DNA from 2 places in the Nocardioides sp. NPDC057767 genome. Region 2 is predicted to be linked to the other one. Evidence: riboswitches for the same ligand, from Rfam matches in the RefSeq annotation. Region 2 holds a riboswitch; the other holds the start of a gene.
What was found. Region 2 has a riboswitch for cyclic di-AMP ahead of ACFVDI_RS16690 (C40 family peptidase). Riboswitches for the same ligand answer to the same signal wherever they lie in the genome.
Positions count from the first base shown of each region.

Region 1: it holds a riboswitch for cyclic di-AMP, as region 2 does, so the genes downstream of both, ACFVDI_RS22265 (NlpC/P60 family protein) here and ACFVDI_RS16690 (C40 family peptidase) in region 2, are expected to answer to the same signal.

Region 1 covers NZ_JBHVKJ010000050.1:25,174-29,660, forward strand. The annotation lists gene ACFVDI_RS22250 (DEDD exonuclease domain-containing protein) at 1-102, opposite strand, end outside; gene ACFVDI_RS22255 (NYN domain-containing protein) at 420-1,685, opposite strand; gene ACFVDI_RS22260 (hypothetical protein) at 1,808-1,990, shown strand; cyclic di-AMP (ydaO/yuaA leader) riboswitch at 2,087-2,291, shown strand; gene ACFVDI_RS22265 (NlpC/P60 family protein) at 2,307-3,293, shown strand; gene ACFVDI_RS22270 (hypothetical protein) at 3,331-4,487, shown strand, end outside.
Region 2 covers NZ_JBHVKJ010000030.1:44,206-48,692, forward strand. The annotation lists gene ACFVDI_RS16680 (alpha/beta fold hydrolase) at 1-185, opposite strand, end outside; gene prfB (peptide chain release factor 2) at 190-1,308, opposite strand; gene ACFVDI_RS16690 (C40 family peptidase) at 1,461-2,321, opposite strand; cyclic di-AMP (ydaO/yuaA leader) riboswitch at 2,327-2,498, opposite strand; gene ACFVDI_RS16695 (response regulator transcription factor) at 2,740-3,420, opposite strand; gene ligD (non-homologous end-joining DNA ligase) at 3,435-4,352, opposite strand; gene ACFVDI_RS16705 (DNA ligase) at 4,352-4,487, opposite strand, start outside.

The DNA of each region.
Region 1 (4,487 bases), on a different contig from region 2:
GCCGCGCTGCGCCTCCCAGCGGCCGGCGGTCTCCTGGTGCCGGCGTGCCACGGCTCGGGCGCGCAACTCCTTCCGCGCCTCACGAACCGCCGCACTGCTCATGTTCGAACACACTAGCGGGAGCCGCCGACAGTGTTGTTGGCGATTGCTTCGCAATTCGCGCAGCGCCTTCGCTTGATCCTCGTCTTCCTCCGCTTCGTTCGTCGCTGCGCTCCTCACTGCGCTGCGTCCAGACGAGGGGCGCTTCGGCGCTGGGTCGGATGCGATTGCTTCGCAATTCGCGCAGCGCCTTCGCTTGACCCTCGTCTTCCTCCGCTTCGTTCGTCGCTGCGCTCCTCACTGCGCTGCGTCCAGACGAGGGGCGCTTCGGCGCTGGGTCGTTGGCGATTGCTTCGCAGTTCGCGCGCAGTGCAGCGCGGTCAGCCCAGGAGCGGGGAGAGGGAGGAGAGGGGGACGGTGCGGGCGCCGGCGCGGCGTACGTCCTTGATGATCTCGGCGTCGTCGGTGGCGACGAGGACTATGCGGCCGGCGGGCTCGGCATCGACGAGGTCGCGGATGACGTCGTCGGCGATGACGCCCTCGGGGGAAAAGAGGACCTTGACGCCGCGGGGAGGCACGGCGGTGGGGCGTACGGATGCGGAGTGGGCGTCGAAGACGACGGTCGTCTCGGCGCCGGTGCGGGCCGCGATCGGGGCGATCGCGCGCAGCAGCCGCAGCCGCTGGGCATCGAGCGCGGAGTCGGGCCACAGGGCCTTGGAGACGTTGTAGCCGTCCACGATCAGCCGGACCCTGGGCATCGCCAGGAACTGCTCGAGGTGGGCGCTGCTGGTGACGCCGGCGCCCGCGGCGGCGTCGGCGGAGGCCAGCTCGGCCTCGACCCGCTCGCCCGGGGTGCCGGTGACCGGGGGCAGAGCGAGCTCGCGGCGGAGCCCTCCGGCCGCGTCGAGCAGGGTGTCGAGCAGGAACCGGGCCCGCAGCGAGGCGTCCTCGCGGTCCGTCTTCGAGGTGCGCCGCTCCGCGGCCGCCTCGCGCTCCAGCTTGTCGACCTGGCTGCGGAGCTGGCGCAGCTGCCGGTCGCGAGCGGCCAGCTCGTCCTGGGCACGGGCGAGCGCCTCGCGTGCCTCGGTCAGGGCCTCGTCCAGCCCGGTGCCGGCCTCGCGGGCGGCGGCGCGGGCCTCGCCGAGCTTGCGCCGCAGCGTGGTGTTGTCGGCCTTGAGCTCGTCGAGACGTGCCTTGCGGTCGGCGCGCACCTCACGGATCTCGTCCTCCGCGGCGGCGAGCTTGCCGCGCAGGCGCGCGACCTCGGCATCGACCGCCGGGACCGCGGCCGCGTCCAGCCGGTCCAGGGCCTCCTTGAGCGAGACCTCCCAGCCGTCGGGCCGGACGAGCCACACGACGGCGGCCGCCTCGGCCGGATCCTCGGGCAGGGTGAGGTCCTCGACCGAGCCCTCGGCGACGTACGCCGCGCGCAGCTGGCTCCCGACCTTCTCCCGCACCTCGTCGTCGGTCTCGAGCACCGAGGCGATCATCGCACCGCCGGCCTTGGCGCGCCGGGCAGGGGCGAAGTCGGCGATCCGCTTGAGCGCGGGCGGGAGGCGCACCACGTCGGGAAGCACCCCGGCCGTGAGCGCGACGATGCGTCCCCGGACCGTGTCGGGGAGCGTCGCGTACGCGGAGACCTCCATACGTCAAGTGTAGAGACCGGGCCGACGATCGCCGCGTCGAATACCGCGCTGCGATGGTGGTGACACGCCGCACGCAACCGTACGAAAGCAAAAATGTCGGTGGTCGGTGAGACCGTCGCAGCATGACGACGAGAATCGACTGTGACACCTGCCTCGTGCGCGGACTGGCGTGCCACGACTGCGTGGTCACCGTGCTGCTGGGCCCGCCCCCGGAGCTGACCATCGAGGACGAGGAGCGCCGGGCGCTCGACGTGCTCGCCGATGGTGGGCTGGTCCCGCCGCTGCGGATGGTGGAAGGGATGTAGCCGAACTTTTGGGCGTGGGTGGTTGGCAGGTGGGGGATCCGGTCGGCTAATGTGCGCAGGAACTTGGCGCTCGTGGGAGTGAGTCAACCGACTCACGCGAGTGTCGCGCTTAGTCCAGGCCCGCTTCGGGGCGGGCCAGGAGCCGGGGAACCACACCGGTCGTACGCCGCAACACGGAGTGCGATCACCTGGGGTGCATCCGCCGCAAGGGCGATCTGGGGGACCAGGTCGAGGAGCGGTGGTAGGGCAGGTCGTGCCTGAACCCGTCAGCTCACCCGGTAGGCGTTCAACGACTACACAAGGAGACCGTCCGCTCGTGACACGCGACCGGAAGCGACTCATTGCCGGAGCAGCCGGCATCGCCGCCATCGGTGTCGCCGGGATCATTCCCGCCGCGACCCCCGCCCAGGCCGAACCAGACATCGACGACGTTCGCAAGAAGGTCGACAAGCTCTACACGCAGGCCGAGGCGGCCAACGAGGACTACAGCAACGCCAAGCTGCGGCTGCAGGACCTCAAGGACCAGCTCGAGGACCTCAACGCCGACGAGAAGCGCCAGAGCAAGGAGCTCGACAAGATCCGCGCCGAGCTCCGCGACTCCGTGCTGCGGCAGTTCGAGGGCTCCGACGTCTCTGCCGTCGGCCAGGTGATCACCTCCGAGGACCCGCAGGAGTTCCTCGCCGGTCTCGCCACCGTCTCGTCCTACAACGCGCTGCAGTCCGACCTGCTGGCCCGCTACAACACCGAGGCCGAGGCCCTCCAGGTGCGTCGCGAGGCGACCGAGGACGCCAAGGACCAGATGGCCAAGGTCAAGACGACCATGCAGCAGAAGAAGAGCGAGATCGACGAGAAGTTCGAGGCGGCCCAGGCCGAGCTCGACGAGCTCGAGGCCGATGAGCTGGAGGCCATCCAGTCCACCGACACCAGCATCCCGTCCAACCTGCCGCCGCCCTCGGGCCGCGCCAAGGTGGCCGTGGACTACGCCCTCGCCCAGGTCGGCGACGCCTACGTCTACGGTGCCACCGGCACCGAGTCGTGGGACTGCTCCGGCCTCACCATGGGTGCCTGGGGCCAGGCCGGCGTCTCGCTGCCGCACTCCTCCTCGGCGCAGTACAGCAGCGGTCCCCAGGTCTCGCGCGACCAGCTCGCTCCCGGTGACCTGGTCTTCTTCTACAGCCCGATCAGCCACGTCGGCCTCTACATCGGCAACGGCCAGATGGTGCACGCGTCCAACCCGAGCACCGGTGTGAAGGTCTCGCCGATCGACGAGATGCCCTACACCGGCGCCGTCCGCCCGGGCTGAGTTGACCCAGGACCCCGAAGAGGCCGATCGTTCGCAGGTGCGAACGGTCGGCTCTCCTCTTTCCCGCCTCCAGGCCCGCCCCGCCCTCATCGGGGCCGTGCTGGTGCTGGTGATGCTGCTCGCCGGGTTCGTCGGGTGGCGGCTCACCGGCGGCGGCGAGTACGTCGCGCCCACTCCGACCACCGGGCCGGTGGTTCGCGCCGACACCGCGGGCGCGCGGGCCTCGCTGGAGCAGCTGGTCACCGGCGTACGTGAGGGGGCGGAGCCCGACGGCGAGGACACCGCCTCGGTCGCGGTGCGCAACGCGAACGCCATCGGCCTCGAGGACGTCACCGCGAGGTACATCGCCGAGGCGGGCAACGTGGCGCAGGACGGCTCCTTCACGGCCGATGTGGAGATGTCGTGGCGCACCCCGGGCGACCCGGCGCTGACCGAGGAGCTCAGGGTCGGCTTCGACGCCGACGGGGCGATCACCGGCTTCTCGGCGTCCCAGGGCACCCGGATGCCGTTGTGGCTGAGCGGTCCCGTCGAGGTGCGCCGCAGCGGCTCGAGCCTCGTGATCGTGCAAGCCTCGGCCGCGGTCGCCGACCGCTACGCCGAGCTGGCCGCCGCCGCGGTCACCCAGGTCCGCAAGGTGATCCCCTGGGACGAGCCCCGCCTGGTTCTCGAGGTGCCCACGACCGGCCTCGACTCCGCGCTGGGCGCCGAACAGGGCACCTACACCGCCGTCGCCGCCGTGACCGCGACCGTCGACGGGTCCACGAAGGCCGAGACACCCCTGCACGTGTGGGTCAACCAGGGCGTCATCGGCGACCTGGACGCGCCCGGCGCTCAGGTGGTCATCACCCACGAGGCCACGCACGCGGCCACCGACGCGGCAACCAACACCCGCCGGCCGATGTGGCTCACCGAGGGCTTCGCCGACTACGTCGCGCTGCGTGACACCAAGCTCCCGTTGAGCAAGACCGCCGGCCAGATCCTGGCCCAGGTCCGCGAGAACGGCGCCCCCGACCACCTGCCGGGCAAAGCCGAGTTCAACACCCGCTCGGAGCGCTTCGGAGCCGAGTACGAGGCCGCCTGGCTGGCCTGCGAGGTGCTCGCCGAGGCCGGCGGCGAGCAGGCTCTGGTCGACCTCTACGAGGAGACCGGCCGCGGCATCCCGCTGGAGAAGGCGCTCCAGGCGAGCTTCGGCTT
Region 2 (4,487 bases):
ATGTCGAAGGCGTGGACCCGGTGCTCGGCCGCGAACGGCGGCACAACCTCCTGCCACCGCTTCGCACTGCCTCCGAGCTCGTGCAAGAGCACCATCGGCACCCCGTCCTCGGGACCGTAGACGTCATAGGCGTACGTCGCCCCGCGGCCCGGAAGGGGAAGCCTGGTGCGCGTCCGCGCAGCCATCAGCTCAGTTCTGCTCGGCCTTCTCGGCACCCCGGCGCCAGCGGATGCCCGCCTCGAGGAACCCGTCGATGTCCCCGTCGAAGACGGCCTGCGGGTTGCCGACCTCGTAGGTCGTACGCAGATCCTTGACGATCTGGTAGGGGTTGAGGACGTAGTTGCGCATCTGGTCGCCCCAGGACGCGGCGACATCGCCCTTCAGCTCCTTGAGCTGCGCCTCCTCCTCGGCCTTCTTCAGCGCGAGCAGCTTGGCCTTGAGGACGATCATCGCGGCGGCCTTGTTCTGCAGCTGCGACTTCTCGTTCTGGCAGGAGACCACGGTGCCGGTGGGGATGTGCGTCAGCCGGACCGCCGAGTCGGTCGTGTTGACCGACTGGCCACCGGGGCCCGAGGAGCGGTAGACGTCGACCTTGATGTCGTTCTCGTCGATCTCGATCTCGTCGGTCTGCTCGAGCACGGGCACGACCTCGACCGCGGCGAAGGACGTCTGGCGGCGGCCCTGGTTGTCGAAGGGGCTGATCCGCACCAGGCGGTGGGTGCCGGCCTCGACGGAGAGGGTGCCGTAGGCATAGGGGGCGTGGATCGCGAAGGTGGCGGACTTCAGCCCGGCCTCCTCGGCGTAGGAGGTGTCGAAGACCTCGACCGGGTACTTGTTGCGCTCGGCCCAGCGGACGTACATCCGCATCAGCATCTCGGCGAAGTCGGCGGCGTCGACGCCACCGGCGCCGGAGCGGATCGTGACCAGGGCCTCGCGGGAGTCGTACTCCCCCGAGAGCAGGGTGCGGATCTCCAGGCTCTCGACGGCCTTCTTGACCCGGCCCAGCTCGGCCTCGGACTCGGCGAGCGTGTCGGCGTCGCCCTCCTCCTGGGCCATCTCGACCATCAGCTCGAGGTCCTCGATGCGGCTGCTGAGCTCGGTGAACTTGTTGAGCTCGCCCTGCAGCAGGGAGAGCCGTCCGGTGACCCGGGTGGCGTTGTCCTGATCGTCCCAGAGGTCGGGCGCGGCGACCTGCTCGCCGAGGTCGGCGATCTCCTTGCGCATCGCGTCCAGGTCCAGCACCTGGCCGATGGTCTGCATCGTTGCCTGGAGCTGCTTGATCTCGGTGTCGAATTCGGGGCCTGCCACGTCTTACAGGTTACTTGACGCGTGGTGCAGCACCCGATTCGCCGGCCCACATATGCGCTCGCCCTCCGGCAAGGGGAACCGGAGGGCGAGCGCCAGGGGGATATGTGGGGGTCGGCCCGTCGGAACGGGCCCCGAGACTGAGCCGCGAAGGTTCAGGCCTGGTGGATCGAGCCGGCGAACCAGCCGTCCCAGGCAGCCTCCTCACGAACAGCCGTACCCGGCTTGGGGGCGTGCAGCATGATCGCCTCGCCGTTCTCCCAGCGCAGGAAGATGCCGACGTGGTAGACGGGGCTGCCCCAGAACATCAGGTCACCGCGCTGGATCTGGTCGTTCGGGATCGTCGGCAGCGCAGCGGCCTGGTCCCGCGAGACCCGGGGCAGCTCGATGCCGGCGGCGCTGAAGGCGTACTGCGTCAGGCCGGAGCAGTCGAACGCGCTCGGACCGGTGGCACCCCAGACGTACGGGTCGCCGATCTGCTCCGAGGCGACGCTGATCGCCCGCTCGATCTTGCCCTGCTGGCTCGCGGCGAAGGCCTTGGCCTCCGCCTCGGCCCTCTTCTTCGCCTCCGCGGCCTTCTTGGCCGCGATCGCTGCCTTGCGCTTCGCCTCGGCGGCCTTGCGGGCGGCCTCGGCCTTGCGCTGCTGCACCTCGACAGCCCTTTCGAGCTGCTGGATGTCGGTGAGCATCGCCGCGGGGGTGGCCGAGACCTCCAGGGTCGGAGCCTCCACCACCTTGGCCGACTCGACGCTGGACTCGACGCTCGACTCGACGCTCGACTCGACGGACGTCGGCGAGGAGACCGGAGCGGCATTGGCGGCGGGGACCGCCACCAGGGCGCCGGCGGCGATGCCGCTGGCGAGGGTGATGCGGCCGGCGAGCTTGCCGTGGCCGCTGAGCGTCGTCCTGAGCTTGTCGATGGGCGATCCTGCGATCGTCCGTGCGGTCGAGCTGTTCGGCGACCGGAACGGGCGCGCGGTGCCTCGATGGGCAGGACGAGATACGGACTTGGACATGCGTGAGTTCCTTCCCACGCCTGCGAGGTGAGCTGTCGGGTTCGGGCTGAAAGGTGCCCGGCCATCCGTGGATGACTTCACCCCAAGCGACCGTCCGAGTTAGTCGCGTGGAACTTGGGTCCCCCGCTCCTGTCCCATACGTACTGCTGAGTGTGAGGGGTAAGGGGGTTCAGTAGTAGGGGCCGGCGTCCGGAGGGACAGGATTCGGCGTGTACCGGGGCCGGTCGTGCGTTGTGCACGGCTCAACCAAGGTGACACGCGATCTGGAGCGGATCCAATCCCGAATGCTCGCATCTTGGGCACATTCCGCGTGGTTACGCGTGTTTTTGCCGTCGTTTGTGAGTCATCTCACGCACTGAACAGTGGTTTGACGCCGTGTCGAACTTGCGGTTTCTCCCCTGTTTCGAGTCGGCTGCGCCTACTCTCCGGCTTCCAGCCGGAACCCGACTCCGCGGACCGCGACGACCTTCTCCTGGACGCCGGCCGCCTCGAGCTTCTGGCGCAGGCGTCCGACGGTGACGTCGAGGGTCTTGGTCGAGCCGTACCAGTTCTCGTCCCAGACCTCGGCCATCAGCCGGTCGCGGGAGACCACCTTGTCGCGGGAGGCGGCCAGCACGGCCAGGAGCGCGAACTCCTTGCCGGTCAGCGTCACCTCGCGCTCGCCGGCGTAGACACGGTGAGCGGCGACGTCGATACGCAGGGCGTCGTCGTCGGCGCCGGGCTCGACCGGGCCCGAGCGGCGCAGGAGCGCGCGGACCCGGGCCTGCAGGACGGCCAGCGCGAACGGCTTGGCCAGGTAGTCGTCGGCACCGGCGTCGAGGCCGACCACCAGGTCGATCTCGGCGTCACGGGCGGTGAGGATCATGATCCCGCCCTCGTAGCCGTTGTCACGCGCAGCCTTGCAGACCTCGAGCCCGTCCATGTCGGGAAGGCCCAGGTCGAGCAGCACGAGCTCGGCCTCGTAAGGGGGCGCGAGCAGCTCCAGCGCCTTCTTGCCGGAGTCGACCCAGGTGACGTCGTAACCCTCTCGCTGGAGCGTGCGCACCAGCGGAGCGGCGATGTCCTCTTGGTCTTCTACGACGAGCACGGAGTTAGACATGGAGAGAACAATAGTTACAGCCCCGTAGGGCTTGTGAAGAGATCCCCCCTTTCAGATAAGCGCGTGATCACATCGTTAGGTCCGAGCTGATCGATACCGAGCGGATCCTCCGCCCCTTCGGCGACCTCCTCCCACGTGATCGGGGCCGCCACCGTGGGGATCTCCTTGCCCCGCAGCGAGTAGGGACAGATCGTCGTCTTCGATCCCGAGTTCTGTGACCAGTCCAGGAAAACCTTGCCTGACCTGCGACTTTTGGTCATCGTTGCGGTGACTTTACGTGGATGGGCCTTCTGCAGGTCCTCGGCGATCTCCTTGGCCAACGCGGTGGCGACGTCCGGCTCGACGGGCTCCGGCAGGGCGGCGTACAGATGCACTCCCTTGCTCCCGCTGAGCACCGGCGTCGCGGCGAGATCACGGGCGCTGAGGGCTTCGCGCACCAGCAGGGCCACCTCGCAGCACTCCTGGAGACCGGCCGGCTCGCCGGGATCGAGGTCGATCACGATCCGGTTGGCGCCGGCCGGGGTGCCGTCGGCACCGACGGTCCACTGGTGGACGTGCAGCTCCAGCGCGGAGAGGTTGGCGGCCCAGGTGAGCGCCGCCAGGCTGTCGAGGATCGGGAAGGTCAGCGTGCCTTCCTTGTGATCGGCGGCGCGGGAGCCGGTGGTCGGGACGGTGACCGTGCGGACCCAGCTCGGGGTGCCGGCCGGGGCGTTCTTCTCGAAGAACGACATGTCCCCGACGCCGTGCGGCCAGCGGATCCTCGTCACCGCGCGATCCTCGAGCTGGGGAAGGAGAACCGGCGCGACCTGGGCGTAGTAGTTGAGCACCTCCCCCTTCGTCATCCCGGTGCGCGGGTAGAGCACCTTGCTCAGGCTGGTCAGGGTCAGGACGCGGCCGTCGACCTCGACGCGTACCTCTTCTCGGTCGACCATCACAGATCCTCCGGCTCGATGTCCTCGCGGATGCCGATGAAGCTCGGCTGCCGCAGCCGGCCCTTGTAGCTCGCTGCCGCCACCGCGGTGCCGTGGGTCTCCACCTCGACGACGAGGAGCGGCTCGACCCAGTGC